Regions from separate parts of the [Enterobacter] lignolyticus SCF1 genome, predicted to be linked through region 2. Evidence: riboswitches for the same ligand, from Rfam matches in the RefSeq annotation. Region 2 holds a riboswitch; each other region holds the start of a gene.
What was found. A riboswitch is a leader RNA that binds a small molecule or an ion and turns the genes downstream of it on or off. The one in region 2 is predicted to bind thiamine pyrophosphate.
Positions count from the first base shown of each region.

Region 1 (10,102 bases), 2.2 Mb from region 2:
CGTAAGCGTCGCCATAAAGTCACGTCGATTGATAAGGCCAACGTTCTGCAGTCCTCCATTTTGTGGCGCGAAATCGTCAACGAAATCGCCAAAGAGTATCCGGACGTTCAGCTGTCGCATATGTACATCGACAACGCCACGATGCAGCTGATTAAAGACCCGTCCCAGTTCGACGTGCTGCTGTGCTCGAACCTGTTCGGCGACATCCTCTCCGACGAGTGCGCGATGATCACCGGCTCCATGGGGATGCTGCCGTCCGCCAGTCTGAACGAGCAGGGTTTTGGCCTGTATGAGCCGGCAGGCGGCTCGGCGCCGGACATCGCGGGCAAAAACATCGCTAACCCGATTGCGCAGATCCTGTCGCTGGCGCTGCTGCTGCGCTATAGCCTGGACGCCGCCGATGCGGCGGTCGCGATTGAAAACGCGATTAACCGCGCGTTAGAACAGGGCGTACGCACCGGCGATTTGTCCCGTGGCGCAGCCGCCGTCAGTACCGATGAAATGGGCGATATCATTGCCCGCTATGTGGCCGAAGGGGTGTAATCATGGCAAAGACGCTGTATGAAAAATTGTTCGACGCCCACGTGGTTTTTGAAGCGCCAGACGAGACGCCTTTACTGTATATCGACCGCCATCTGGTGCATGAGGTGACCTCTCCGCAGGCGTTTGACGGCCTGCGCGCCCACAATCGGCCGGTGCGCCAGCCGGGGAAAACCTTTGCCACGATGGACCATAACGTCTCCACGCAGACCAAAGATATTAATGCCTCCGGCGAAATGGCCCGCATCCAGATGCAGGAGCTCATCAAGAACTGCAGCGAATTCGGCGTCGAGCTGTACGACTTAAACCACCCGTATCAGGGAATTGTCCATGTGATGGGCCCTGAGCAGGGCATCACCCTGCCGGGGATGACCATCGTCTGCGGCGACTCCCACACCGCCACCCACGGCGCGTTCGGCGCGCTGGCGTTCGGTATCGGCACCTCCGAAGTAGAGCACGTGCTGGCGACGCAAACCCTGAAGCAGGGTCGCGCCAAAACCATGAAGATTGAAGTGAAGGGCAAAGCCGCTCCCGGCATCACGGCGAAAGACATCGTGCTGGCGATCATCGGTAAAACCGGTAGCGCAGGCGGCACCGGCCACGTGGTCGAGTTCTGCGGCGACGCTATCCGCGCGCTGAGCATGGAAGGCCGTATGACCCTGTGCAATATGGCGATCGAGATGGGCGCCAAAGCGGGTCTGGTGGCGCCGGATGACACGACGTTCAGCTACGTGAAAGGCCGTCTGCATGCGCCGAAAGGCCGCGATTTCGACGACGCGGTCAGCTACTGGAAAACCCTGAAGACCGACGATGGCGCGACCTTCGATACCGTGGTCACGCTGCAGGCGGAAGAGATTGCGCCGCAGGTGACCTGGGGCACCAACCCGGGCCAAGTTATCTCAGTGAATGACGCGATCCCCGACCCGGCCTCTTTCGCCGATCCGGTCGAGCGCGCCAGCGCCGAAAAAGCGCTGGCCTACATGGGGCTGAAGCCAGGCGTTCCCCTGACCGATGTCGCCATTGATAAGGTGTTTATCGGCTCCTGCACCAACTCGCGCATCGAGGATCTGCGCGCAGCGGCTGAGATAGCCAAAGGACGTAAAGTTGCGCCAGGCGTTCAGGCGTTAGTCGTCCCCGGCTCCGGGCCGGTAAAAGCGCAGGCGGAAGCGGAGGGTCTGGATAAGATCTTTATCGAGGCCGGTTTCGAATGGCGCCTGCCGGGCTGCTCCATGTGTCTGGCCATGAACAACGACCGCCTGAACCCGGGCGAACGCTGCGCCTCGACCAGCAACCGCAACTTTGAAGGCCGCCAGGGCCGCGGCGGACGCACCCATCTGGTGAGCCCGGCGATGGCCGCCGCCGCCGCCGTTACCGGCCATTTCGCCGACATTCGCAGCATGAAATAAGGAGACCATCATGGCAGAGAAATTTACCCAACATACGGGCCTGGTGGTGCCGCTGGATGCCGCGAACGTCGACACCGACGCCATCATCCCGAAGCAGTTCCTGCAGAAAGTCACCCGCACCGGCTTCGGCGCGCACTTGTTCAACGACTGGCGCTTTCTTGACGACAAGGGCCAGACGCCGAACCCGGAGTTTGTGCTGAACTTCCCGCAGTATAAGGGGGCGTCGATTCTGCTGGCGCGGGAAAACTTCGGCTGCGGCTCGTCCCGCGAACACGCGCCGTGGGCGCTGACCGACTACGGTTTTAAGGTGGTCATTGCGCCGAGCTTTGCCGACATCTTTTACGGCAACAGCTTCAACAACCAGCTGCTGCCGGTCACGCTGAGCGAAGCGCAGGTTGATGAGCTGTTCGCCCTGGTGCAGGCCACCCCGGGCATCCGCTTTGAGGTGGATCTGGAGGCGGAAGTGGTCCGCGCTGGCGAGAAAACCTACCGCTTCAGCATCGACGCTTTCCGTCGCCACTGCATGCTCAACGGCCTGGACAGCATCGGCCTGACGCTGCAGCACGAAGACGCCATCTCGGCCTACGAGAAAAAACAGCCTGCGTTTATGCGCTAAAGCTGTAGCCGGGCGGCGATGTCGCCCGGTCTATACGTCCTTCACCCGCAGTGTCATAACCAGCGCCACCAGCGCAATCGCCGCCATCATCCAGTAGACGGCGAAATGGCCGACGCTTTGCGCCAGCGCCCCCTGAATCACCCCCGCCAGAATCACGCCCGTGGAAATGCTATTGGTAAACAGCGTCGTTGCCGCCCCGGCGCGGCCAGGCATCAGATCCTGAAACCACAGCATGCCAATCCCGGCGACGATACCGATAAACACCGCATTAAAGAGCTGCAGGGCCAGCAGCGCTTCGCGGCTGTGGAACAGAATCAGTCCGATATAAAACAGCACGCCGGCCGCAACGGCGACGATCATCATCCGGCGTTTGCCAAAGCGCTTTACGTAATAGCCCGCCAGGATCATCGCCGGGATCTCCAGCCCCGCGGCGGTGCCCATCAGGATCCCGGCAAGTTTATCCGGCAGGCCTAGCGCGCTGCTGATCCACAGCGGCATATCGATGATGTACATGGTGTTGCAGGTCCACATCAGGGTGGAAGCGATAAACAGCATGCGGACGTTTTTATCGCCCCAGCCGCTGCCCTGCGCCACGACCCGCTCAGCAGGAGGTTCGACGCGGGCCACGGAGGGCAGCGCAAACGCGATCAGCGCCAGGCTTATGGCGAAGATCGCGGCGGCAATCGAAAACATGGCGGTAAAGCCGTAGTTCAGCGCCAGCATGAACGCCAGCGGCGGGCCAATCACCCACGCCAGCGACAGCTGCGCGCGCATCACCGAGCTGAACATTACCACTTCCCGCGCGGAGCTATCGGCATATTCGCGCGCCAGCGCGAACAGCTGCGGCATAGCGGTATTGGCCAGCGACGCCAGCAGCACGCCGCAGGTGAGCAGCGTCAGATAATGGCGGTTGAAGGCGAAGAGCAGCGCGTTGCCTACCGCCATCAGGCAGCAAAACAGTATCAGCGTACGGCGATCGCCCCGGCGGTCGGAGCGCTTCGCCAGCCACAGGCTGACCGCGATCCCGGCGACGGCGTTGACGGTATAAAACAGCCCGACCCAGAAGGGCTGCGCGCCGACCTCCCGGCTCAAGAACAGGCTCAGCGTCGGCGCCTGCAGCGCGCCCGCCACGCCCATCATGAAAGCGACCAGCATAAAAGCCGCGTAAACGCCGTTCAGACGTCGTCCCATCGTCATCAGCCAGAGCATGAGCTATCCCTATCAGCAGAGGAAAAAACGAAAAAAGCCAGCAGAAAATATCTGCTGGCGGGTGATGTTATACACCAATACTCAGTCACACATGATTAAGGCAAATCAATGAGATTCAGAAGTCGGAGCCGTAACGTTCCACTGCATCAGTTCTTCGAGCATTTTCAGCCGCTCTCCTGCCAGCAGGCGGGCCAGCCATGACGCTCCCTGCGTCGCTAAAAAATAGTGCTGATAAAACCGGTGTGTTGATGACTTCTGCATATTCACCTCCTCGCTTCATCGCAGACGATTATTGGCTTAATATAGGGATTAATAAATTGCTGAGTTTTCGTCAGGAGTTCCCCTTTTATGTCTTCTGGTCGCTTGCAACAACAGTTCATCCGCCTGTGGCAGTGCTGCGATGGCCATGCCCAGGAAACCACCCTTAACGAGCTGGCGGCGCTGTTAAGCTGTTCCCGCCGCCATATGCGTACGCTGCTCAACACTATGGAAGAGCGCGGCTGGCTGACCTGGGAGGCGGAGGCCGGGCGCGGTAAACGGTCGCGCCTGACGTTCCTCTATACCGGGCTGGCGCTGCAGCAGCAGAGGGCGGAGGATCTGCTGGAGCAGGACCGGATCGATCAGCTGGTGCAGCTGGTCGGCGATAAATCGGCGGTACGCCAGATGCTGGTGTCCCATCTGGGCAGAAGCTTTCGCCAGGGGCGGCATATTTTGCGCGTGCTCTACTACCGCCCGATGCGCAATCTGCTGCCCGGTACGCCCCTTCGCCGCTCGGAAACGCACATCGCCCGGCAGATCTTCAGCGCCCTGACGCGGATAAATGAGGAAAACGGGGAACTGGAAGCCGATATCGCCCACCACTGGCAGCAGATTTCGCCGCTGCACTGGCGCTTTTACCTGCGTCCTGGCATTCATTTCCATCACGGCCGCGAGCTGGATATGGACGATGCGATCGCGTCGCTACAGCGCATTAATTCGCTGCCGCTGTACAGCCACATCACCCGCATCATCTCCCCCACCGCCTGGACGCTGGATATCCATCTGGCAAGACCTGACCGCTGGCTGCCGTGGCTGCTGGGCTATGTACCGGCGATGATCCTGCCGCGCGAATGGGAGTCGATGAACCACTTCGCCAGCCTGCCCGTAGGCACCGGCCCCTATGCGGTGGCGCGCAACAACCTGAACCAGCTGAAAATTCACGCCTTTGACGATTACTTCGGCTATCGCGCGCTGATTGACGAAGTGAACGTCTGGGTGCTGCCGGAAATCGGCGAAGAGGTCACCTGCGGCCTGACGCTGGAAGGATCGACGGAAGACGAGGAAAAAGCGGTTGAAAGCCGTCTTGAAGAAGGCTGCTATTACCTGCTGTTCGACGCCCGCACGCCGAAAGGCGTGCACCCGGCGGTGCGCCGCTGGGTAAGCCAGATACTCTCTCCCGCCAACCTGCTCTATCACGCCGATGAGCAGTATCAGGGCTACTGGTTTCCGGCCTACGGTCTGCTGCCGCGCTGGCACCACGCCCGGCCGCAAAAGGGGGAAAAACCCGCCGGGCTGGAAACGCTGACCATTACCTATTACCGGGAGCACCTCGAACACCGCAATATTGCCGTCATCATGCAGCGGCTGCTGGCGCAACATCAGGTCAGGCTGGAGATTCAGGAGCTGGACTACGACGAGTGGCATCGCGGCGACGCCTGCAGCGATATGTGGCTCAACAGCGCAAACTTCACGCTGCCGCTGGATTTCTCTCTTTTCGCCCAGCTGTATGAGGTGCCGCTTATCCAGCAGTGCATCCCGCTTGACTGGCAGGCCGACGCCAGCCGCTGGCAGGCCGGAGACATGAACCTCGCCGGCTGGTGCCAGCAGCTTATCGCCCAGCAGTCGATAGTCCCGCTCATCCACCACTGGCTTAGGATCCAGGGACAGCGCAGCATGCGCGGGCTGCGCATGAACACCCTTGGCTGGTTTGACTTTAAATCCGCCTGGTTTGCGCCGCCGGAACCATAACGCTTCCTGAAAACTTACAAACTTATTACAATAGCGCCGTTCTCAACGGGGTGCTGCAGGCCAACGGCTATGCGTGCTGAGAAGATACCCGTCGAACCTGATCCGGATAACGCCGGCGAAGGGATTTGAGGCTCACTCAAAATCCTTTGCCACCCATTTTCTGAGGTGCAAAGTGCTAAAAAAACTCCTGCCGTTGCTGGCGCTCGTAAGCGTGCCCGTGTTCGCTAAACCTGTTCTGACCGTCTATACCTACGATTCCTTCTCCGCCGACTGGGGCCCGGGGCCTGCGGTGAAAAAAGCGTTTGAAGCCGACTGTGGCTGCGAGCTGAAGTATGTGGCGCTGGAAGACGGCGTATCGCTGCTCAACCGCCTGCGTATGGAGGGCAAAAACAGCAAAGCGGATATCGTGCTGGGGCTGGATAATAACCTGCTGCAGGCGGCAACCGATACCGGGCTGTTCGCAAAAAGCGGCGTTCCCTCCTCCTCGGTCACCGTGCCTGGCGGCTGGAACAATGACACCTTCGTACCGTTTGATTACGGCTACTTCGCGTTTGTTTACGACAAAAACAAGCTCAAAAACCCGCCGAAAAGCTTAAAAGAGCTGGTTGAAAGCGAGCAGAAATGGCGCGTGATTTACGAAGATCCGCGCACCAGCACGCCGGGTCTCGGCCTGCTGCTGTGGATGCAAAAAGTCTACGGCGACAAAGCGCCGGACGCCTGGCAGAAGCTGGCCGCGAAAACCGTCACCGTCACGAAGGGCTGGAGCGAGGCTTACGGCCTGTTCCTGAAAGGCGAAAGCGACCTGGTGTTAAGCTATACCACCTCTCCGGCCTACCACATCATCGAAGAGAAGAAGGATAACTACGCGGCGGCCAACTTCGAGGAAGGCCACTACCTGCAGGTAGAGGTCGCCGCCCGCACCGCTGCCAGCAAGCAGCCGGAGCTGGCGGAAAAGTTCCTGAAATTTATGGTGTCACCGGCCTTCCAGACGGCAATTCCGACCGGCAACTGGATGTACCCGGTGACCCAGGTCGCGCTGCCGGACGGCTTTAACGGCCTGGTCAAACCCGCCACAACCCTGGAATATACGCCGCAGCAGGTTGACCACGAGCGCCAGAACTGGATTAGCGCATGGCTTCGCGCCGCCAGCCACTGATCGCCGGCTGGCTTATCCCGGGACTGACGGTCGCCATGCTGATGGTGGCCGTCGCGCTGGCGGCCTTTCTGGCGCTATGGCTGAATGCGCCCGAAGCCGCATGGGGCGCGCTGCTGCAGGACAGCTATCTCTGGCACGTGGTGCGCTTTTCCTTCTGGCAGGCATTTTTGTCGGCGCTGCTGTCGGTGGTCCCGGCGATTTTCCTCGCCCGCGCCCTTTACCGGCGCCGTTTCCCTGGGCGTCAGGCGCTGCTGCGGCTGTGCGCGATGACGCTGATTCTGCCGGTGCTGGTCGCCGTTTTCGGCATCCTTAGCGTCTATGGCCGCCAGGGCTGGCTGGCGCAGCTGTTTCACGCGGCCGGCTGGCAGTGGACGTTTTCACCCTATGGCCTGCAGGGCATCCTGTTGGCCCACGTGTTTTTCAACATGCCGATGGCGACGCGCCTGCTGCTGCAGGCGCTTGAGCAGATCCCCGGCGAGCAGCGGCAGCTGGCCGCCCAGCTCGGCATGCGCGGCTTCAGCTTCTTCCGCTTCGTCGAATGGCCGTGGATACGGCGGCAGCTCCCGCCCGTCGCGGCGCTCATTTTCATGCTCTGTTTCGCCAGCTTCGCCACGGTGCTGTCGCTCGGCGGCGGCCCGCAGGCCACCACCATTGAGCTGGCCATCTATCAGGCGCTCAGCTTTGACTACGATCCGGGACGGGCGGCCATACTGGCGCTCATCCAGATGCTGTGCTGCCTCGGGCTGATGCTGCTCAGCCAGCGGCTGAGCAAATCGGTGGCGCCGGGGTTTACCCACCACCGCGGCTGGCGCGATCCCGACGACCGCCTGCACAGCCGTATCGCCGACGGCGCGCTGATCGTTATCGCCCTGCTGCTGCTGTTGCCGCCGCTGCTGGCGGTGGTGGTCGACGGCGTTAACGGCAGCCTGGCCGAGGTGCTCTCGCGCCCGGTGCTCTGGCGGGCGCTCTGGACCTCGCTGCGCATCGCCATCGCCGCCGGGCTGCTCAGCCTGCTCCTCACAATGATGCTGTTGTGGAGCAGCCGCGAGCTGCGCGCGCGTCAGCATTCGCTGGCCGGACAGGCCATGGAGCTTAGCGGTACGCTGATTCTGGCGATGCCCGGCATCGTGCTGGCCACCGGTTTTTTCCTGCTGCTCAACAACAGCATTGGCCTCCCCGCCTCTGCTGACGGCATCGTCATCTTCACCAACGCGCTGATGGCTATCCCCTATGCGCTGAAGGTGCTGGAAACCCCCATGCGGGATATCACCGCCCGCTACGGCCCGCTGTGCCAGTCGTTGGGCATGCAGGGATTCAACCGCCTGCGTATTGTCGAGCTGCGCGCTCTCAGACGGCCGCTGGCGCAGGCGCTGGCGTTTGCCTGCGTGCTGTCGATTGGCGATTTCGGCGTTGTGGCGCTGTTCGGCAACGATGACTTCCGCACGCTGCCCTTCTATCTTTATCAGCAGATTGGCGCCTACCGCAGCCAGGACGGCGCCGTAACGGCGCTGCTGCTGCTGCTGCTCTGCTTCCTGCTTTTTACCGTGATCGAGAAACTACCGGGCCGCGATGCTAAAACTCAATGATATCACCTGGCTGTATCAGCATTTGCCGATGCGCTTTACCTTCGCCGCCGCCCCCGGCGAGCAGATTGCCGTGCTCGGCCCCAGCGGCGCGGGGAAAAGCACGCTGCTGAACCTGATCGCCGGTTTCCTGGCGCCGGTCAGCGGCACGCTGGCAATAGCGGGAGAGGATCATACCCATACCCCGCCGTCAAAACGTCCGGTATCGATGCTGTTCCAGGAAAATAACCTGTTCAGCCATCTGACCATTCGCCAGAATATCGGGCTGGGGATGACGCCGGGACTGCGGCTCAGCGCGCAGCAGCGGAGCGCGCTGGAGACCATCGCCGCGCAGATGAACATTACCGAACTGCTGGAGCGCCTGCCGGGGGAGCTTTCCGGCGGGCAGCGGCAGCGGGCGGCGCTGGCGCGCTGCCTGGTGCGCGAGCAGCCGGTGCTGCTGTTGGATGAACCGTTTTCCGCGCTCGACCCGGCGCTGCGTCAGGAGATGCTGCAGCTGGTCGGCGACGTTTGCCGTCGCCAGCAGCTAACGCTGCTGATGGTGTCCCACAGCGTCGAGGACGCCGCACGCATCGCCGCGCGCTCGCTGGTAGTGGCCGACGGGCGCATCGCCTGGGATGGCCCCACCGCCGAGCTGCTGAGCGGTAAGGCCAGCGCCTCGCCGCTCCTTGGGCTGTGACACGACGTCAGCGGCTGACGACCTTACCTAAAATATCCAGATACACTGGCATGAGCGGGTGGCGCAGCAGCGCCACCAGCGCCGCCGCGGCCAGCCCGAGCAGCAGCGGCGAAAGCCACAGCAGCCGGGCGCGGGGCAGATAGCGGGTCAGCCTGTCGATACCGGATTTACCGCTGCGCCACAGGCGCCAGCAGAGCCAGACGGCAAGCCACAGCAGCAGCGCCGCCAGCAGCAGCAGCCACTTAAAGCCGCCGCTCTGCGCGTCCGCCGGAATGCCGATAGCCGCTCCGGCGAGGATCCCCGGTAAAAAGTAGACCGGCGGCCAGAGCAGGCAGCCAATGATATTTGGCAGCACGAATTTCGCGACCGGCAGGTCGAGCATCCCGGCGACCATCGGCACCAGCGGACGCGTCGGCCCGACAAAACGGCCAATCAGAATCGTCACCATGCTGTGCTGATGCAGGGCATGCTCGGTTTTATCGAGCAGCGCTTTGTTCTTTTTCATGAACGACCAGCGGTGCAGCGGCTTTTTAAAGCGCCAGCCGAGCCAGAAGGAGATCCAGTCCCCCATCAGACAGCCGATAATGCCCGCCAGCCACGCCTGCCAGAAATTCACGTCGCCGCTGCCGATAAGCGCCCCGAGCGCCGCCATCATCACGGTGCCCGGCAGGATAAGCCCCACCAGCGCCAGTGATTCCAGAAACGCGACCAGCGCCACCGCAATCAACGAGTACATCACCGACTGGGTGATAAAATGTTCCAGCAAAGCTTGCATAAGGCGTCCGGTTGGCGAAAAGAAGCAGGGATTCTCCAGAGCGATGGCTATGCCGTCAAGCCATCAATTGTCTGAATAGTTTACAGGTTCGATGCCGGAGCAGGCTTTCTGGTTCACTTTTTTTTCACACG
Region 1 covers NC_014618.1:3,921,130-3,931,231, forward strand. The annotation lists gene leuB (3-isopropylmalate dehydrogenase) at 1-543, shown strand, start outside; gene leuC (3-isopropylmalate dehydratase large subunit) at 546-1,946, shown strand; gene leuD (3-isopropylmalate dehydratase small subunit) at 1,957-2,562, shown strand; gene ENTCL_RS18255 (sugar efflux transporter) at 2,593-3,771, opposite strand; gene sgrT (glucose uptake inhibitor SgrT) at 3,877-4,032, opposite strand; gene sgrR (HTH-type transcriptional regulator SgrR) at 4,120-5,778, shown strand; TPP riboswitch at 5,815-5,920, shown strand; gene thiB (thiamine ABC transporter substrate binding subunit) at 5,951-6,934, shown strand; gene thiP (thiamine/thiamine pyrophosphate ABC transporter permease ThiP) at 6,910-8,520, shown strand; gene thiQ (thiamine ABC transporter ATP-binding protein ThiQ) at 8,504-9,196, shown strand; gene ENTCL_RS18280 (DedA family protein) at 9,204-9,971, opposite strand; gene araC (arabinose operon transcriptional regulator AraC) at 10,096-10,102, opposite strand, start outside.
Region 1: linked by a shared signal. The riboswitch ahead of thiB (thiamine ABC transporter substrate binding subunit) and the one ahead of thiM (hydroxyethylthiazole kinase) in region 2 are both predicted to bind thiamine pyrophosphate.

Region 2 (10,102 bases):
GCGTGCGATCTTCTTGACGACGCGATTAACGATATATTACGTAAACACCCCGGCGTAAAAATGGGCTGGAACGGAAAAATTAATCCGGGGAAAAAGAAGCGCGGCTGCAGCCAGTATCAGGATAATGGCTCAACGTTCTGTAGCTGGGATATATCGCCTAACGAATACGACAACTATTATCACGGCTATGTCCATAAAACGATGTGGCCAATATTTCATAACCGACCGGATCTTGCGGTATATCGCAAAGAGTACTTTATTACCTATAAAAATTATAACCAGGCGGTCGCCGACATGCTGGCGGAACAACTCTGTGATGAAGATGCGGTCTGGGTGCTGGATTACCATCATATTGCCGTCGGGCAGCGGCTTAAAGAGGATGGATATTTAAACCGCTGCGGCTTCTTTTTCCAGCAGCCGTTTCCGCCGGGCGACGTGTTCCGCTCTCTGCCCGAGCACGACTGGATGATTCAGGCTCTGTGCCATTACGACCTGATAGGCTTTCAGTCCGCAGCCGACGCCAGTCACTTTATCTCCTACCTGTGCCGCTATTACCGCACCGAGCGGCTCAGCGATAGGATAATCAACGTTAACGGTCATCTGGTGTCTGTCGGCGTTTTTCCCTGCGGGATTGCCGGAACGCGACCGGAGCCGAAGAGGGCGAGCAGCGCGCTGGCGGACTATCGCCGCCGTATTATTATCAGCAACGACACCGTGACGGATATGAGCGGCATTCATTACCGGCTGGAGGCGATGCGCCGGTTTTTGAACCACTGGCCGCAATATATGCGCGACGTCAGCCTGCTGCAGATTTCCGACCCGGCGCAGGAGCATCCGCATTCCAGCCACGACTTGCACCATAAGCTCGAGCGCTTTTGCGGGGAGCTGAACGGACAATACGGAGATTTCAGCTGGTATCCGGTGAACTATATCCATAACGATCTCTGCTCGCGGGAGACGATGTATTCGCTCTACGCAAGGGCGGAGGTGGGGATGTTTACCTCGCTCTCGGAGGGGATGAACCTTGGGGCAAAAGCCTTTGTGCTGGCACAAAACCCGGAAAATCCCGGCGTGCTGGTGCTGTCGCAGTTCTCCGGCACCTCGCAGCAGCTGCGCGATGCGGTGATCGTCAATCCGTATGATGCCGATGAAACAGCGCAGGCGCTGCACTCGGCGTTGACCATGCCGCTGCATGAGCGTAAGCGTCGTCATCTGAAGCTACTGGAAACGCTCAGGCGACAGGATAATCACTGGTGGTATCAGGCGTTTCGTACCGCTCTTGAACACCCCGATTCCGACGTCGGCGCGCCTCGGATAGCGTATCACCGCGTTTTCGCCGGCAGGTCGCTGTACTGAGCGGGGCGATACTTCGTCGGCTGACGAAGTATCGTTTTCTGCGGCCATTATGCTTTGTTTACATCACCCATTGCCGGAGGAAGTAAACAATGATCGCTGTACTTTTTGAAGCCGAGGTCAATGCGTCAAATCAGGCCCGCTATCTGTCGCTGGCCGCAGAGCTTAAGCCCCTGCTCTCTGACGTGGAGGGCTTTATCGCCATTGAACGCTTTCAGAGCCTGACCACGCCGGGGAAAATCCTGTCGCTTTCCTGGTGGCGGGACGAACAGGCCGTGGTGACGTGGCGGGAGAACGTTCTGCATAAAGCGGCGCAGGAAGAGGGAAAGCGCACGCTTTTTACGCGCTATCGCATTCGTATTGCAACGGTACTCAGAGAATATCAGTCAGCTATGGGGGGAGAATAAGCGATGTATGATGTCCATGTGATACTGAAAAACAGCCCGGGGCAGCTGGCGCTGCTGGGAACAACCCTCGGCGCTCATGGGGTCGGTCTTGAAGGCGGCGGCGTGTTTAGCGTCGGCGAGGTATCTCATGCGCATTTTCTCGTTGAGGACGGGATGAAAGCGCGCGAGGTGCTTATGGCCGCCGGGGTTGAGGTCATCGCGGTTTGTGAGCCGATTATCCGCAAACTTCGGCAAGCGCGTCCGGGAGAGCTTGGCGAAATTGCCGCAGTGCTTGCAAAAAACGGTGTTAATATCCTGACGCAGTACAGCGATCATGCAAATCACCTTATTCTTATCACCGACAATGTGCAGAAAGCCCGCGAGGTGACTCAGCGCTGGGCCAGCGTGGACCAATAATTATGCATAAGCATTCCGATGACGTTGAATCCCAGGTATCACAGGAGCGCGCGCTCGCCGGGCTCGCTTTTGCCATGTCTGACGTCTCTCGGATGAAAATGCTGTGCGCGCTGATGGACGGCAGGGCGTGGACCGCGACGGAGCTTGCCGTAGCGGCGGATATTGCGCCCTCAACGGCCAGCGCGCACCTGTGTAAACTCGTCGACAGCCGCCTCATCGTCGGTCTTTCGCAGGGCCGACACCGCTATTTTCGGCTTACCGGCCGCGACGTTGCCGGTTTGCTGGAGCAAATGATGGGGCTGACATGGCAGGCGACAGCGCATTGCAGCACGCCCGTTTCGTTACGCAAAGCGCGTACCTGTTACGATCATCTTGCCGGTGAAGTCGCGGTGGCCATTTTTGATTTTTTGCTGCGCGAGGCGTGGGTCGCCGACGACGGCGAGGCGTTAACCCCCAAAGGCGTGGCGGGGTTTACCCGGATGGGCGTGACGCTCAGCGAGAGCGTGCGACGCAAACCGTGTTCAGCCTGTCTGGACTGGAGCGAGCGCCGTTTTCATCTTGGCGGAATGGCCGGTGCGGCGCTATTGCTGCACGTCGAACAAAAGGGCTGGATCGCCCGTACGCCCGGATATCGCGAAGTGCGCATCACTTCAGTCGGTCAACTGGCGTTCAGGCGCTATTTTGAGGTGGATTGTTAAGCGTGATGCGACGGCCCTGAACCGCGCTTGTAATCCCTGACTGCTTCCCGTACTCTGCCTGCGGGATAACAAATCCCATGATGACTCGGGGTGCCCTTCCTTGTGAAGGCTGAGAAATACCCGTACCACCTGATCTGGATAATGCCAGCGTAGGGAAGTCAGAGACCAACACATGGTTATCGCTTCTTCACGGCCTGGCAGGAGCAAACCATGCAAGCTGACCTGCTTAGTCCCGCGCAACTCGCGCACGTCCGCCATCTGTTTCACACCCATTCGCCGCTCGTTCACTGCATGACTAACGACGTGGTGCAAACCTTTACCGCTAACGTGCTGCTGGCGATCGGCGCTTCGCCGGCGATGGTTATCGATGATGACGAAGCCGCGCAGTTCGCCGCCGTTGCCGACGCGCTGCTGATAAACGTCGGTACGCTTACCCGGGACCGGGCGCAGGCGATGCGTGCGGCGGTGAACAGCGCGTACGCTCAGGGCAAACCCTGGGTGCTTGACCCGGTGGCGGTCGGGGCGCTAACGCTACGCAGCGATTTTTGCCGTGAGCTGCTGGCCCTGAAGCCGGCGGCCATTCGCGGCAACGCTTCGGAAATTCTGGCGCTGGCGGGGATGAGCCGCGGCGGGCGCGGGGTGGATACCACCGATGAAGCGGCAACCGCGCTACCGGCGGCGCAGGCGCTGGCGCGTCAGTGGGTGACGACCGTCGTCGTTACCGGCGAGGCGGATTACATCACCGACGGCGCGCGTACGACGAGGGTGACCGGCGGTGACCCGCTGATGACCCGGGTGGTCGGCACCGGCTGCGCTCTGTCCGCCGTGGTGGCCGCAAGCCTTGCGCTGCCGGGCGACCGTCTGGATAACGTTGCCGCCGCCTGCGGCATGATGAAGCAGGCGGGGAGCGTGGCGACGGCAAACGGTCGCGGGCCGGGAAGCTTCGTCGCCGCGTTTGTCGACGCACTGTATGCGGAGGTGCAGGCATGACGCGCATTAATGCCCTGACCATCGCCGGTACGGACCCCAGCGGCGGCGCCGGTATCCAGGCGGATCTGAAAACCTTTTCGGCGCTGGGGGCCTACGGCTGCTCGGCGATCACCGCGCTGGTGGCGCAAAATACCCGCGGCGTGCAGTCGGTATACCGTATCGAACCCGATTTTGTCGCCGCGCAGCTGGATTCAGTGCTGAGCGACGTGCGCATCGATACCACCAAAATCGGCATGCTGGCAGAAACGGATATCGTCGAGGTCGTGGCGGAGCGTCTTGCCCGTTATCAGATCCGTAACGTGGTGCTGGATACGGTGATGCTGGCTAAAAGCGGCGATCCGCTGCTTTCCGCCTCCGCCGTGGAGACCCTGCGCCGCCGTCTGCTGCCGCAGGTGTCGCTGATTACGCCGAACCTGCCGGAGGCGGCGGCGCTGCTGGCGGCGCCGCACGCCCGCAGCGAGCAGGAGATGCTGGAGCAGGGGCGCGCGCTGCTCGGGTTCGGCTGCGGCGCCGTGCTGATGAAGGGCGGTCATCTGGAGGATGCCGAAAGTCCCGACTGGCTGTTTACGCCGCAGGGCGAATACCGGTTCACCGCGCCGCGCGTGCCGACCAAAAACACCCACGGCACCGGTTGCACGCTGTCGGCGGCGCTGGCGGCGCTGCGTCCGCGCTATCGCAGCTGGCAGGAAACGGTGCCGGAGGCCAAGGCCTGGCTCTCTGCCGCGCTGGCGCAGGCGGATACCCTTGAGGTCGGTCACGGTATTGGCCCTGTGCACCATTTCCACGCGTGGTGGTAGTATACTGGCAGGAGAATCTTGCCAGGAAAAGACCCGATGGAACAAGCGCATACCCGGCTTATCAGCCAACTGAACGAGCGCATTGCGGCGGCGGACAACACGCCGCTGTACCTTAAGTTTGCCGAAACGGTGAAAAACGCCGTGCGCAGCGGCTGGCTGGAGCACGGCAACATCCTGCCCGGCGAGCGCGATCTCAGCCAACTGACGGGCGTCTCGCGCATCACCGTGCGCAAAGCGATGCAGACGCTTGAGGATGAAGGCGTGGTCACCCGCGCGCGCGGGTACGGCACGCAGATCAACAATATCTTCGAGTATTCGCTGAAAGAGGCGCGGGGTTTTTCGCAGCAGGTGGTGCTGCGCGGTAAAAAGCCCGATACCCTGTGGGTGAATAAACGGGTGGTGGAATGCCCGGCGGAGGTGGCGGAACAGCTGGCCGTCGCGCCGCGCAGCGAGGTGTTCCTGCTCAAGCGTATTCGCTATGTGGATGAAGAGGCGGTATCGATTGAAGAGTCGTGGGTGCCGGCGCACCTGATTGCCGATGCGGAGGCTATCGGCATCTCGCTGTATGACTATTTTCGCAGCCAGCATATTTACCCGCAGCGCACGCGCTCAAGGGTGAGCGCGCGGATGCCGGATGCGGAGTTTCAGTCGCACATCAAAATGGATGAAAAAATCCCGGTGCTGGTGATAAAACAGGTCGCGCTCGATCAGCAGCAGCGACCCATTGAATACAGCATCAGCTACTGCCGCAGCGATTTATACGTGTTCGTGTGCGAGGAGTAGCTCCTCGCGCGTGGGCGCGCAGTCGCCGCCGCGGCGGCTGACCACCCAGGATGCCACCGCGTTGCCGAGCGTTACCGCATCGGCAAGCGTCCACCCGGCGGCAAGCCCTGCCAGTACCCCTCCGGCATGGCTGTCTCCTGCGCCGATGGTATCCACAACCGTAGTGGCGAACGGCGCGGCGAGCCCCTCCTCGTGTTCGCTGAAGTACCATGCGCCGTCTTTATCCTGACGCACGATGACCGGCGCCGCAAAGCGCGCCAGCCACGCCCGACCAAAGGCGGTTGTCCCGGCGGGCAGCTGCTCGCGTTCGGCGACAATCTCCGCTTCCTGGCGATTCAGCGTGACGATCGGTCGGCAGGCCATAATCCGGGCGAACAGCGCCGGGGAAATATCCGCAATCCGCGGGCCGAAATCGATAAGCGCGGTCATGCCGGGGTGCGACTCCAGCCAGCCGACCAGCAGCGGCGCGCAGGCCGCCGTAAGCTGGTAACCGGACAGATACACCAGCCCGTCGCTGGCCTCGGGCAGGCGCGCCAGCCAGTCGTCGCACCAGGCGTTTTCCACTCCGGTAAAGGACATAAACGTCCGCTCGCCGTCAGGCTCGACCAGCGCCAGACACCAGCCGTTGTCGCCGGCGTCGGTCTCAATCACGCTTTCAATGCCCTGACGGGCGAGGTTGTGGCGCACAATATCCGCCCAGACGCCCTGGCCGAGCGGCAGGGCGTTGCAGGCGCTGATGCCAAGACGCCTGAGCGCCACCGCCACGTTGAGCGCGCAGCCGCCGATGTTCACGCTCTGCTGCTGGAGTTCGATATCGCAGCCCCGCCACGGCAGCGCGTAAGCATCGGCGATGACGTCGATCACCGCCGAGCCGATCACCGTCACCGGGCGCTGCTGGCGCAGGTGGGCGAGTTTCCCGGCTAACATACCGCCTCCCGCTGCTGACGGAAGTGGAGCAGGGCGGCGGCATAGCGCTGGAAGTCCAGCTGATTGACCGCATCCAGCTCCTGCTTAAATTCGGGATTGATCCCGGCAATACCGTGGAGCGCGCCGCAGATGGCGGTCGCCATGGCGCCAATGGTATCGGTGTCGCCGCCGAGGTTGGCGCACAGGATGGCGCAGCGGTTCGGGTCGGTACCGGCAAGGTCGACCAGCGCCACCGCGCAGGCGACGGACTCCAGGGTGCTGGTGCCCGCGCCGACAAGCTGATACAGCTGCTCGCAGGCGGACTCTACGCCGTTGGCCTCGCGTACGGTTTTGATGGCCAGCTCAATGCGCAGCGCCAGCGAGGCGCTAAAGGTAGTAATCCGTTTTTCCTGAGCGTGGCGGGCGACGGCGGGCAGCGCGTCGACAATCTCCTGCCAGCCCGCGCCGTCAACCGCGCGCGATACCGCCCAGGCGATGACGACCGCGCCCGCCACGGCGAGATCGGATTTGTGCGTCGGGCTGGAGGCCAGCGCAACGGCGTCGATGAAGGCGTCGAGATCCCCGGTCGGCAGCATGCAGCCGAGCGGCGATACGCGCATCGCCGCGCCGTTGGTCACGCCGTTGTTCTCAAGCTCGCGCACCGGTTTACCGTCGCGGATGGCGTTGAGCGCAATTTTCGAAGTCGGGCCGAGCACGTTTTTGTTAAAGGCGTCGAATCCCTGCGCCCATTTCAGGATATGGCGGCCAATGACGTCCGGGACGATGTTGCCGTCGCACTCAATCAGCGCATCGGCAAGGCACAGCGCCATTGAGGTGTCGTCGGTGAACTCCGCGCGGCCAAAGTAGCAGGCCGCCGTGTTCTCCGCCGGGCCGGGCAAAAAGCGGTCTATCCAGCCGAAGTGGGCCTTCACCCGCGCTCTTGGCCATAGCTCCGATGGCATCCCCAGCGCGTCGCCAAGCGCCTGACCGTATAAGGCACCCAGAATTCGTTGTTCCTTCATTTTGCTTCCCCTTGTGCCAGCGTAGCGTCATTGATCGCCACAATCTCTTTATCCGATTCGCGGAACAGCAGCATGAACAGGACGGCGATAACGGCAATCATCACCGCGCCGAAGGTCCACATTCCCGCCCAGTTAAAGGTCAGTCCGTTCACCGGCTCTTTATATGCAAACATTTTTTCCATCATCACGCCGCCCAGGCGGTAGCCCAGCAGGCTGCCGAAGCCCTGGCAGCACAGCGTAATCAGCCCCTGCGCGGCGGTGCGCATATGAACCGGCGCCTTTTTATCGACATAAATGTACGCCGTGACGTAGTAGAAATCGTAGCTCACGCCGTGCAGCAGGATACCGAGGAACAGCAGGCCATAGGTGAAGTATTGCTCTGCGCCGCCGTAAACGAAGAAGCCATAGCGGATGGCCGCGGTGATAAGACCAAGTAATAGAACCTTTTTAATACCAAAGCGCTTAGTGAAGAACGGCAGCGCCAGCATAAAGAAGATTTCGGAGAACTGGCCGAGCGTCATCCAGCCCGTGGCGTTTTTCATCCCCACTTCGGTCAGATAGCCGTTAGCGAAGATGTAGTAGAACGCCAGCGGCATAGCGAACAGGAATGAGCAGACAAAGAAGACAAGAAAGTTCTTATCGCGCAGCAGCACCAGCGCGTCCAGACCGAGCATCACCTTCAGGTCGAGCTTGCCGGTACTCTTCGGCGGCGTATCCGGCAGGAAGAAGGCGAACACCCCAAGCACCAGCGAGCTTGCGGCGGTGATCAGCAGCGGTACGTTGGTGGGCGAAATATCGGCAAAGCCCATCATCTGCGGCAAGAAGCCGCAGACCAGCCCGGAGCCTATCCAGCCGATAGTCCCCATCACGCGGATGCGCGGGAAGTCGAGCTCGACGTCGGGGACGTTGGCAAAAGCGATGCTGTTGGTCAGCGCAATCGTCGGCATATAGGTCAGCGAGTAGGCCAGCAGCAGCGGGAAGAAGCCGCTGAAGGTGGTCTGCTGCGCGGCGAAGTACATCAGGATGGCGCCGGCGAACATCAGCACCGCCAGCACTTTTTGCGCGGAGAAGAAGCGGTCCGTCAGCGAGCCGACGAGAATAGGCGACAGGATGGCGGCGATAGCGGTACAGGCGTAGGACCAGCCGATCTCCCCGGCGCTGAAGCCGCTTTTGTTAAGCCAAAGCCACAGCGGAACAAACCAGGCGCCCCAGATAAACCATTCAACGAACATCATGAACGACAGTTTGACTGTAGTTTTCATAAGTAAATCCTTCATGACAGGTAAGGTACGCCTGAACAATACCATTTAATAATACCTTTTAAATACCTTTGAGGTGATTCTTTGAGCGACTTAACAGTTTACTCTTCAGTGAATCGTGTCAGCCGATGAGCCTGAAAAGCGCACAAATCGGCTGGAAATTCCGGCGGTCGCATACCAGGCTTATGGCTGGCCAAAAAACTGGCCCAGGACAATTCATGGCCAACGCAGGTTGGCTCTTACGGGAGTTATCACTATGACTGATATTGCGCAGCTACTTGGCAAAGACGCCGACGGCCTTTTACAGCATCGTTGTATGACCATTCCGGCAGACCAGCTCTATCTCCCCGGGGCGGATTACGTTTCGCGGGTGATGATAGATAATGATCGTCCCCCTGCGGTATTACGCAATATGCAGACGCTGTACAACACCGGGCGTCTTGCAGGAACCGGCTACCTTTCTATATTACCGGTAGACCAGGGCGTTGAGCACTCCGCCGGCGCCTCCTTTGCCGCTAATCCGCTTTATTTTGATCCCAGGAACATCGTCGAGCTGGCGATTGAGGCCGGATGCAACTGCGTGGCCTCAACCTATGGCGTGCTGGCCTCCGTGTCGCGCCGCTATGCGCACCGCATTCCGTTTCTCGTCAAACTGAACCATAACGAAACCCTGAGCTACCCCAACACCTTTGACCAGACGCTGTACGCCAGCGTCGAGCAGGCCTTCAACATGGGGGCGGTCGCCGTCGGCGCGACTATCTACTTCGGCTCAGAAGAATCCCGCCGCCAGATTGAAGAAATATCGGCGGCCTTTGAGCGCGCGCATGAGCTGGGGATGGTCACCGTGCTGTGGGCCTACTTGCGTAACTCGGCCTTTAAGAAGGACGGCGTGGACTACCATGTTTCCGCCGACTTAACCGGCCAGGCCAACCATCTGGCCGCCACGATCGGCGCGGATATCGTCAAGCAAAAAATGGCGGAAAACAACGGCGGCTATAGGGCGGTGAACTACGGCTACACCGACGAACGGGTGTACAGCAAGCTGACCACCGATAACCCGATCGATCTGGTGCGCTATCAGCTGGCGAACTGCTATATGGGACGCGCGGGGCTGATTAACTCCGGCGGCGCGGCGGGCGACAACGATATGGCCGATGCGGTACGCACGGCGGTAATTAATAAACGCGCTGGCGGAATGGGGCTTATTCTCGGACGTAAAGCGTTTAAAAAATCGATGGCTGATGGCGTTAAATTAATTAACGCCGTACAGGATGTGTATCTGGATGGCAAGGTGACAATCGCCTGATGCTTTCGTCCTCCTCATCGCGAGGAGGACGTGTTATTTTCTTGTCCATTCCTCGAGGCTTTCACTAAACAAGCCGATAAATTAATATTCATTAACCTCGCTTTTTAGAGCTATCGCCAGATAATTCGTAAGTTCTGACTCTTAAATGGCCTTAAGATAAAATATATTATTATGACTGTATTTTT
Region 2 covers NC_014618.1:1,690,411-1,700,512, forward strand. The annotation lists gene ENTCL_RS07930 (alpha,alpha-trehalose-phosphate synthase (UDP-forming)) at 1-1,356, shown strand, start outside; gene ENTCL_RS07935 (antibiotic biosynthesis monooxygenase family protein) at 1,446-1,760, shown strand; gene ENTCL_RS07940 (amino acid-binding protein) at 1,764-2,156, shown strand; gene ENTCL_RS07945 (ArsR/SmtB family transcription factor) at 2,159-2,854, shown strand; TPP riboswitch at 2,931-3,027, shown strand; gene thiM (hydroxyethylthiazole kinase) at 3,065-3,844, shown strand; gene thiD (bifunctional hydroxymethylpyrimidine kinase/phosphomethylpyrimidine kinase) at 3,841-4,641, shown strand; gene ENTCL_RS07960 (GntR family transcriptional regulator) at 4,678-5,424, shown strand; gene ENTCL_RS07965 (PfkB family carbohydrate kinase) at 5,398-6,351, opposite strand; gene ENTCL_RS07970 (ADP-ribosylglycohydrolase family protein) at 6,345-7,352, opposite strand; gene ENTCL_RS07975 (nucleoside permease) at 7,349-8,614, opposite strand; gene fbaB (class I fructose-bisphosphate aldolase) at 8,868-9,917, shown strand.

Region 3 (10,102 bases), 2.0 Mb from region 2:
CCATCACCCGCGCCAGCTCGTGCGGCTCGCCGCCTTCCGGCGTCCGTTCGGCGAAGTACTTCGCGATCCCTTTGATGGAGGAGAGCGGATTGCGGATCTCGTGCGCGACCCCGGCCGCCAGATGCCCGAGCGCCACCAGCTTCTCTTTACGGTTCATCGCCTCCTGCAGCTGCAGGCGGGAGCGCTGGTAGCGCTGGTACCAAAAAAAGGTCAGTATCGTCGCCAGCAGCACGGCGGCCAGCGCAAACAGAACAATCAGCGTATTACGCCATTCACGCGCCTGGGCGGCAACCAGATCGCGGGCGTCAAAGGCGATAAAAATCGCCTGGTACCCGGCGTCAGGCGGCAAAGCGGCGTTGCAGCGCGGCATCATATGTTTGCCTGACGCGTGGAGCGGCTGAAACTGCCGGTAGATCTCCAGCGCGGGCGTCGGTTCCGCATCATCTCCCGCAACGCTAACGCGCCGCCAGCGCTCCTGTTCATCCACAGTGAGTTCGCGCATCTCGCGCGGCGAATACAGCGTCTTCCCCACCTGGGCCGGATCGCTGTGGGTGATAATATTGCCCCCGGCATCCGTCACCGCGAACCACAGCACGCCGGGCTGGCCCGCCATCTCTTCCAGCAGCGTCTGCTGCTGCGCGTGATGCATCCGCATCCCCATACCAACGCGCGAGCCGGATTCCAGCGCGCGTATCAGCACGCTCCCCTTCTCCAGCAGCGTCTGCCGGGCGGCCGCGCTCTCCCGCCCGTAGTCCCGAATCACCATCACCGAGAACAGCGCCACCAGCAGCAGCACCACGGCAGGCAATGCGCCGCTCAGCCAGCGTGCCGCGCTGTCCTTATGCAGACGTATCATGCGCATACAAAATTCCTTTGCCATGTCGACTCCTTTTCCTGAGCAGAAATCATGCCACTTTTCTCTCCTGCTAAACCTGCCTCCGGACAATAACCCGCTGCCCGCGCGAGTAAAAATGACTCGTGGCGCCGACCCGGCGGGTCATTTTTACTCGCTTTCGCCGATGCCGCCGCGCCGATACGCCCGCAGGCCGCTGCTTTTACCGTTGGCACGGAAGATGCAATACCGCCAGTGAGATAACTGACTGGAGAATTACCATGAAACGGAATAAACAGACCGGACTGGCGCTGGTTGCGCTATCGCTGATGGCGCTTGCATCTACCCCAGCCCTCGCCAGAGACGGCTGGGGCAACCACGGCGGGATGTGGCAGCAGGGCGGCAGCCCGTTAACCACGGAGCAGCAGGCGGCGGCGCAAAAAATTCATGATGACTACTACGCGCAAACCAGCGCGCTGCGCCAGCAGCTGGCGTCCAAACGCTATGAATATAACGCGCTGCTCACCGCCAGCGCGCCGGACAGCGGTAAAATCAATGCGGTTGCTAAAGAGATGGCGTCGCTAAACCAGTCGCTGGACGAAAGCCGCGTTAAACGCGACCTCGCGCTGGCGCAGGCGGGCATACCTCGCGGCGGTATGGGTCACGGCGGGTGCGGCGGTCATATGGGCGGAATGGGTCACTGGTAAACCGCGCCCGCGTTAAAAGGTTTTTGCCTTCGGCTGCCAGGTGCAAAAGTCTTCATTCGCCACCAGCAGCAGCTGTGAACCTTCCGGCGCTTCCAGCCATGCCACGCTGAGCTCCACCGTGGAGTGGCTCTGGCGGCGCTCAATATGGCTTATCGCCTGACCGTCGAGGTCGGGCTTCACCGTCTGCCCTTCACAGGTAGTGACGGAGCCATCCTTATGCCAGCGCCCTTGATGCAGCATGACGCGCCCCTGACGCAGGGCATCGCTGGTCTGGCGAATCTGCTGGGCCTGATAGCGGTACAGGGCGATCTGGTCGTTGGAAAGCTGCTGCTTTTGGCCATCGACTTCACGCTGCATAAAGCTGAGATCGCCCCGGGAGTCGAAGCGCACCTTCACATGCTCCGGCGGTTTGCCGTAGATGTTGAGTTCGATGAGAGACAGGGTGTCGTCCTGCCAGCGATATTCGCTGAGGGACGTGTTTCCGCTATGCCACGGACTGAACGCGGCCAGCAGATGGGTTTCGCCGTCGCTGTCCTTACGCCAGATGCGCACAGCGCCTTCATTATCGGCATAGCCGCTGGCGGTAAACGGCGGCAGCGCGGACTGACGGCTACAGGCAGAGAGCAGCACGACGCCTGCCAGCACTAACGCACGGCGCCAGCCAGACAAAAGGGGCGAAACCGCCCCTTCGTTAAAACTGTTCGCTGCCACGCGGTCTTACTTAACGGCGTCTTTCAGTGCTTTACCAGAAACAAATGCCGGCACGTTAGCTGCGGCGATTTTGATTTCTTTACCGGTCTGCGGGTTGCGGCCAGTACGCTCAGCGCGGTGGTTCACTTTGAAGGTACCGAAACCAACCAGTTGTACAGCATCGCCTTCTTTCAGAGACTCAGTAATAGCAGCCAGGGTGGATTCCAGAGCAGCTTTTGCCTGTGCTTTAGACAGATCAGCCTTGTCCGCAATTACATCAATCAGTTGAGTCTTGTTCATAAGTTATCCTTACAATGTGTTTATCGCTTGCTAAGCATCGAGTGCGACGGAAATGCCTGAAAAGCACTCTCCTGCATACACGCACCGATAGCCACTTTTTTTCGCCCCCCAAATGTAGACCAGACGGGGGGCAGATGTGAAGCCTTCAGGCATGACAAATCAGGCGGTAAATCACGTTTTCTGGTCTCATTGCTCAAAAATTATACCGATATTGCTCTCGCCGGCCTCGCGAAGGTCTGCCCGCAGCCCTTTGATCAGCTCAATATCGCGTTCTTCGCAGTCGGCCAGAAGTCGGAATATTTCCCACTGAATGTCCCATTCCTGCTCTACGGCCGGGTTTTCTTTCAGCTCTTCATCGGTCATTTCCCGACCCGCCTGGGTCATTTCCAGCATGGCGACGGTGGTGATTGAGCTCTTGCTCACCTCCACGGCGTGTTCGAGGGTTTCACCGCTTAAACGGGAGTGGATCAGCTCGCTGAGCGCCACGCAGGCGTCGATCGCCGGATAGACCCCGTACATGTCGAAATCATCCGCGACGGGGATCGCCTCTTCCAGCTTCTCCAGCTGACTGTCGAAGTTGACCTTCGCGTCTTTCACCGTCAGCGTTTCCCAGACCAGATCGAGAATACGGCGATACAGCTGCCCGTCGGCAAACTCCGTTTGCTTGCAGAACATGGCGTAGTTCGGGTACATACGCTCGCACAGGCAGGCCATAAAGGTGACGTGCTGCCAGCTTTCCAGCTTCTCCAGGCGCAGATGAATCGGGTTTTGTAACATGATGAGATCTCAGAATCGGTAATTAGCGGAAGTGTACCTGAATCAGGGCTGAATTGCTTGCAGCCTGCGAAACGCCGGGCGCTCCGAGGCGACGGCGTCGGCCCAGCGCGTCGGCTCCGGCAGACGGTAGCCCCGCATGCAGCGCTGCACCCACGCCAGCGCGCTATCCTGGCTCACACGATGACCGGTAGAAACAAATAGCGGATTACAGCGCGCCTTGCTGCGCCACACCCAGGCCAGCGGTTCGCCTTTATCCAGCAGCGGCGCCAGCGCGCCGGGCTCCGCAGACAAAGGCTCAAACTTGCCGCACAGCCGCTTTTTCGCTACGCCAATCGTCGGCACATCCACCAGCAGCCCGAAGTGGCTGGCGACGCCCAGGCGCCGGGGGTGAGAAATACCGTGACCGTCGACGAACAGCAGATCCGGTTTTTGCGCAAGCTGCTCCCACGCCGCCAGCAGCGCGGGATACTCGCGAAAGGAGAGAAAACCGGGGATATATGGCATGGTGGTGGCGATGCGGGCGACTTTGTACTCCACCAGCTCAAGCGCCGGATAGCTCAGCACCACCATCGCCGCGCGGGTGATCTCTCCGCCCTGTTCGAACCCAACGTCCGCGCCGCCGATCCAGCGGGGCGGATCGACATCAAGCCGATCCTCGCGGATCACCGAGGATGCCAGGGTCTGCTGCTGCAGGCGAAGCGTCGCCAGATCCATATCGCGTCCTTACCGATGGTACTGCGCCGACAGGCGGTGTACCGCGTCGACAAACGCGCCCGCATGCTCCGGCAAAACATCCTGATGGATACCGTGCCCAAGGTTGAAAACATGGCCCTCGCCGTGACCAAAACCGGCGAGGATCGTGGACACCTCTTCCTCAATGCGCGCCGGCGGGGCGTACAGCATGGACGGGTCCATATTGCCCTGCAGCGCGACCTTATCGCCCACCCGACGGCGCGCGTCGGCGATGTCCGTCGTCCAGTCGAGGCCCAGCGCGTCGCACCCGGTCTCCGCCATTGCCTCCAGCCACTGCCCGCCGCCTTTAGTAAACAGCGTCACCGGCACCCGGCGGCCTTCATTTTCCCGCAGCAGGCCGTCGACGATTTTGTGCATGTAATAGAGTGAAAACTGCTGATAGTCGCGCCCGGTCAGCACACCGCCCCAGGTATCGAAAATCATCACCGACTGCGCGCCCGCGCGGATTTGCGCGTTCAGATACAGCGTGACGCTTTTCGCCAGCTTATCGAGCAGCAGGTGCAGCGCCTGCGGGTCGGCGTACATCATTTTCTTGATCACGGTGAACGCTTTGCTGCTGCCGCCTTCCACCATGTAGGTCGCCAGCGTCCACGGGCTGCCGGAAAAACCGATCAGCGGGACGTCGCCTTTCAGCTCGCGGCGAATGGTACGCACCGCGTTCATCACATAGCCAAGCTCCTGCTCCGGGTCGGGAACCGGCAGCTTTTCGACATCCGCTTTGCTGGCGATCGGCGAGGTGAAGCGCGGGCCTTCGCCAGCTTCAAAATAGAGGCCAAGCCCCATCGCATCAGGAACGGTCAGAATATCCGAAAAGAGGATCGCCGCATCAAGCTTATAGCGGCGCAGCGGCTGCAGCGTCACTTCGCAGGCCAGTTCCGCATTTTTGCACAGCGACATGAAATCGCCCGCCTGCGCCCTTGTCGCTTTGTATTCCGGCAGATAGCGGCCCGCCTGGCGCATCATCCACACCGGCGTGACATCAACAGGCTGGCGCAGCAGCGCACGCAGATAACGATCGTTCTTCAGTTCGGTCATGTTTGCAGTTCCTTTATGCGTCAGGCGGTCAGTGTACCATCACTCGTACTCTGCCCGACACATTGCCACCATATCTTCGATCAGGCGGCGCGCGACGGTGCCCGCCGGCGGCAGCAGCGGCAGACCGTCGAAGCGATACCAGTTCGCCTCCAGCAGCTCTTTCGGGTCGATAACGATGTCGCCGCTGTCGTATTCCGCCATAAAGGCGGTCATCAGCGACTGCGGGAACGGCCACGGCTGCGAGGTGACATAGCGCAGGTTCTTCACCCGAATGCCGCTCTCTTCCATCACTTCGCGCGCAACGGCCTGCTCAAGGGTTTCCCCGACCTCGACGAAGCCTGCCAGGACCGTGTGGACGCCGTTGCGATGGCGGGTATGCTGCGCCAGCAGAATCGAATCGTCCCGGCGGATAGCGACGATGATGCAGGGCGCGATTTGCGGGTAGTAGCGCTCGCGGCAGTGGCTGCACAGCAGGGCCCACTCGGTTTTGCTCGGCCGCATGGTATGGCCGCAATAGCCGCAGAATTTGTGGGAACGGTAGAACTCGGCGAGCTGCACGCCGCGACCGGCCAGCTGGAACAGGCCGACGTCCTGATCGAGCACCTGACGCACCGTGCCCATATCGTGACGGCGCGCCTGCTGCACGAGCCAGACAGGATCGCCCTGCCACTCGCCGATCCGCATTGCGGACTGCCCCGCAAGATCGAAATTTCCCGCTTCGCCGTATGGTATTTCACCGCGAGGAAGCCATAATTTTTGTTCGTGGCTGACGATCCACCAGCCGCGATCTAATTTTTCAATTATTCGATCCATGTCTATTGCACTACCTTCGCTTCACTGGCAACGTGTTTACATTATTTTTACATATTGGTCTGAGCAGTTTTCAATCTTAAACGTGCGGAGTCAATCATGCTAAACCAATTAGAAAGCCTGACAGAACGCGTGGGTGGAAATAATCACTTCATCGACCATTGGCTGCTGGTACGTAAACATCTGCTCGTCGCCTACTACAACCTGGTCGGCATTAAGCCGGGTAAAGGCTCATACATGCGCCTTAACGAAAAGGCGCTGGACGATTTTTGCCAAAGTCTGGTCGACTATCTCTCCGCCGGTCACTTCAATATTTATGAGCGCATTGTGGGTAAAATGGAAGGCGATAACCCACTTTTAGCCACCAACAAGATTTATCCGCTGCTGGAGGCCAATACCCAGCAGATCATGGATATCTATGATTCCAGCCTGGAAAACGCCATCGATGACGACAACTGCATGGCGTTCCAGAAGGCGCTTTCAAGCCTTGGCGAAGCGCTGGACGCCCGCTTTACGCTGGAAGACCGGCTTATTGTGCTGGCTTTTGATCACCGTCTTAAGGGCGGCGCCAATAACGCGGGCCATATTGCACGTCCGGCTTGAGATTTTAAGCGTTAACGCGTAGTTTACATACACTACCTCGCCATACGGGCGAGGGTTTATCTTGTCGGAGTGCCCAGTTGGGCTGAGACCGTTTATTCGGGATCCGCGGAACCTGATCAGGCTAATACCTGCGAAGGGAACAAGAGTAACACTGCTGCTGTATCGCCTTCTGGCGATCTCGCCTCTTGCTTCATCCGTCGTCTGACAAGCCACGTCCTTACTTTCTGGAATGAGCTATGTCTGCACAAAAACTGACCCGCCGCGAACAGCGCGCACAGGCCCAACGCTTTATCGATACGCTCGAAGGCACCGCCTTCCCGAACTCAAAACGTATTTACATTACCGGCTCTCAGACGGATATCCGCGTCCCGATGCGGGAAATTCAGCTTAGCCCAACGCTCATTGGCGGCAGCAAAGAGGATCCGCAGTTTGAAGATAACGAAGCGATCCCGGTGTATGACACCTCCGGCCCGTACGGCGATCCGGATATCGCGATCGACGTTCAGCAGGGGCTGGCAAAGCTGCGCCAGCCGTGGATTGCCGCTCGCAACGACAGCGAAGCGCTGACGGACCGCAGCTCTGCGTATACCAAAGCGCGCCTGGCGGATGACGGTCTCGATGAACTGCGCTTCACCGGCCTGCTGACGCCGCAGCGCGCCAAAGCGGGCAAACGCGTGACCCAGTTGCACTATGCCCGCCAGGGGATCGTCACGCCGGAGATGGAGTTTATCGCCATTCGTGAAAACATGGGCCGCGAGCGGATTCGAAGCCGAACGCTGCGCCACCAGCATCCTGGCGAAGGCTTCGGCGCCCGTCTGCCGGAGAATATCACCCCGGAATTCGTGTGTGACGAAGTGGCTGCCGGGCGCGCCATCATCCCCGCCAACATCAACCATCCAGAATCCGAACCGATGATCATCGGCCGTAACTTCCTGGTGAAGGTCAACGCCAATATCGGCAATTCAGCGGTCACATCGTCGATTGAAGAAGAGGTCGAAAAGCTGGTGTGGTCAACGCGCTGGGGCGCAGACACGGTGATGGACCTCTCCACCGGCCGCTACATCCACGAGACCCGCGAGTGGATCCTGCGCAACAGCCCGGTACCGATCGGCACCGTGCCGATCTACCAGGCGCTGGAGAAGGTCAATGGGATCGCCGAAGATCTCACCTGGGAGGCGTTTCGCGATACGCTGCTGGAGCAGGCCGAGCAGGGCGTGGACTACTTCACTATCCACGCGGGCGTGCTGCTGCGCTATGTGCCGATGACCGCCGGACGGCTGACCGGCATCGTCTCGCGCGGCGGTTCTATCATGGCGAAATGGTGTCTCTCGCATCACCAGGAGAATTTCCTCTACCAGCACTTCCGCGAAATTTGCGAAATCTGCGCCGCCTATGACGTTTCGCTGTCGCTGGGCGACGGTCTGCGTCCGGGCTCGATTCAGGATGCCAACGATGAAGCGCAGTTTGCCGAACTGCACACGCTGGGCGAACTGACCAAAATCGCCTGGGAGTACGACGTACAGGTGATGATTGAAGGCCCGGGTCACGTGCCGATGCAGATGATCCGCCGCAATATGACCGAAGAGCTGGAGCACTGCCACGAAGCGCCGTTCTACACCTTAGGACCGTTGACCACCGACATCGCGCCGGGCTACGACCACTTCACCTCCGGCATTGGCGCGGCGATGATCGGCTGGTTCGGCTGCGCCATGCTCTGCTACGTCACGCCGAAGGAGCACCTCGGCCTGCCGAATAAAGAGGATGTGAAGCAGGGGCTGATTACCTACAAGATTGCCGCCCACGCCGCCGACCTGGCGAAAGGCCATCCGGGCGCGCAGATTCGCGATAACGCGATGTCGAAAGCGCGCTTCGAATTCCGCTGGGAAGATCAGTTCAACCTGGCGCTCGACCCGTTCACCGCCCGCGCCTATCACGACGAAACCCTGCCGCAGGAATCCGGCAAAGTGGCCCACTTCTGCTCGATGTGCGGACCAAAATTCTGCTCGATGAAAATCAGCCAGGAAGTGCGCGATTACGCCGCGGCACAGACGATAGAAGTCGGCATGGCGGATATGTCGGAGAACTTCCGCGCCAGGGGCGGGGAAATTTATCTGCGTAAGGAGAAAGCCTGATGTACCAGCCCGATTTTCCGCCGGTGCCGTTTCGTTTAGGCCTGTATCCGGTGGTCGACAGCGTGGAATGGATTGCACGCCTGCTGGACGCAGGCGTACGCACCCTTCAGCTGCGCATCAAAGATAAGCGCGACGACGAGGTGGAAGCCGATGTCGTCGCGGCGATCGCGCTTGGCCGTCGCTACAACGCCCGGCTGTTCATTAATGATTACTGGCGGCTGGCGATTAGCCATCAGGCCTACGGCGTGCACCTTGGCCAGGAGGATTTACAGACCACCGACCTGGCCGCTATTCGCGCCGCCGGTTTGCGCCTTGGCGTCTCCACCCATGACGATATGGAGATCGACGTGGCGCTGGCGGCGCGCCCCTCCTATATCGCGCTCGGCCACGTCTTCCCGACGCGGACCAAGCAGATGCCCTCTGCGCCGCAGGGGCTGGAGCAGCTTACGCGGCACATTACGCGGCTGGCGAATTACCCGACCGTCGCCATCGGAGGCATCAGCCTTGAGCGCACGCCGTCGGTCCTGGCGACCGGCGTCGGCAGCGTCGCGGTGGTCAGCGCCATTACCCAGGCGGCGGACTGGCAGCTGGCCACCGCGCAGCTGCTTGATATGGCGGGGGCAGGCAATGAATGACGCCGACTTTATGCGCTATAGCCGACAGCTTCTGCTGGAGGACATCGCCATCGACGGGCAAGAAAGGCTGCTCGCCAGCCGGGTGCTAATTGTTGGGCTCGGCGGGTTGGGATCGCCCGCCGCGCTGTATCTGGCGGGCGCCGGGGTCGGCACGCTGGTCCTGGCGGACGACGACGACGTACACCTGAGCAATCTGCAGCGCCAAATTTTGTTTACCGCTGATGACATAAATCAGCCGAAATCACAGGCCACCCGGGCGCGCCTGTCCCGTCTGAATCCCGGCATTTCGCTGATTGCGCTCCAGGAGCGCCTCGTTGGGGAAGCGCTGGCCCGCGAGGTCGCACGCGCCGACGTTGTGCTCGACTGCACGGACAACATGGCGACGCGCCAGGCGATAAATGCCGCCTGCGTGAAAACGGACACGCCGCTGATTACCGCCAGCGCCGTCGGCTTCGGCGGCCAGATGATGGTGCTGACACCGCCCTGGACGCACGGCTGCTACCGCTGCCTGTGGCCGGACGATGCCGAACCGGAGCGCAACTGCCGTACCGCCGGAGTCGTGGGTCCGGTGGTCGGGGTCATGGGTGCGCTCCAGGCGCTGGAAACCATTAAGCTGCTCTGCGGCATGGAGACACAGCATGACGCGCTGCGCCTGTTTGACGCCCGCGCCAACAGCTGGCGCACCCTGATGCTCAGGCGCGCCGACGGCTGTCCGGTATGCGGAGGCCAGCATGAGAATCATCGTTAACGAGGAGAGCGTGGAGTGCTCGTCCGCGCTGAGCGTTTCCGCGCTGCTGACGCAGCTGCAGCTGTTAAGACCCGGTATGG
Region 3 covers NC_014618.1:4,487,319-4,497,420, forward strand. The annotation lists gene zraS (two-component system sensor histidine kinase ZraS) at 1-862, opposite strand, end outside; gene zraP (zinc resistance sensor/chaperone ZraP) at 1,114-1,539, shown strand; gene ENTCL_RS20790 (DUF1481 domain-containing protein) at 1,552-2,250, opposite strand; gene hupA (nucleoid-associated protein HU-alpha) at 2,257-2,529, opposite strand; gene ENTCL_RS20800 (YjaG family protein) at 2,716-3,306, opposite strand; gene nfi (deoxyribonuclease V) at 3,349-4,020, opposite strand; gene hemE (uroporphyrinogen decarboxylase) at 4,030-5,094, opposite strand; gene nudC (NAD(+) diphosphatase) at 5,134-5,907, opposite strand; gene ENTCL_RS20820 (Rsd/AlgQ family anti-sigma factor) at 6,004-6,507, shown strand; TPP riboswitch at 6,563-6,663, shown strand; gene thiC (phosphomethylpyrimidine synthase ThiC) at 6,744-8,639, shown strand; gene thiE (thiamine phosphate synthase) at 8,639-9,274, shown strand; gene ENTCL_RS20835 (HesA/MoeB/ThiF family protein) at 9,267-10,022, shown strand; gene thiS (sulfur carrier protein ThiS) at 10,006-10,102, shown strand, end outside.
Region 3: linked by a shared signal. The riboswitch ahead of thiC (phosphomethylpyrimidine synthase ThiC) and the one ahead of thiM (hydroxyethylthiazole kinase) in region 2 are both predicted to bind thiamine pyrophosphate.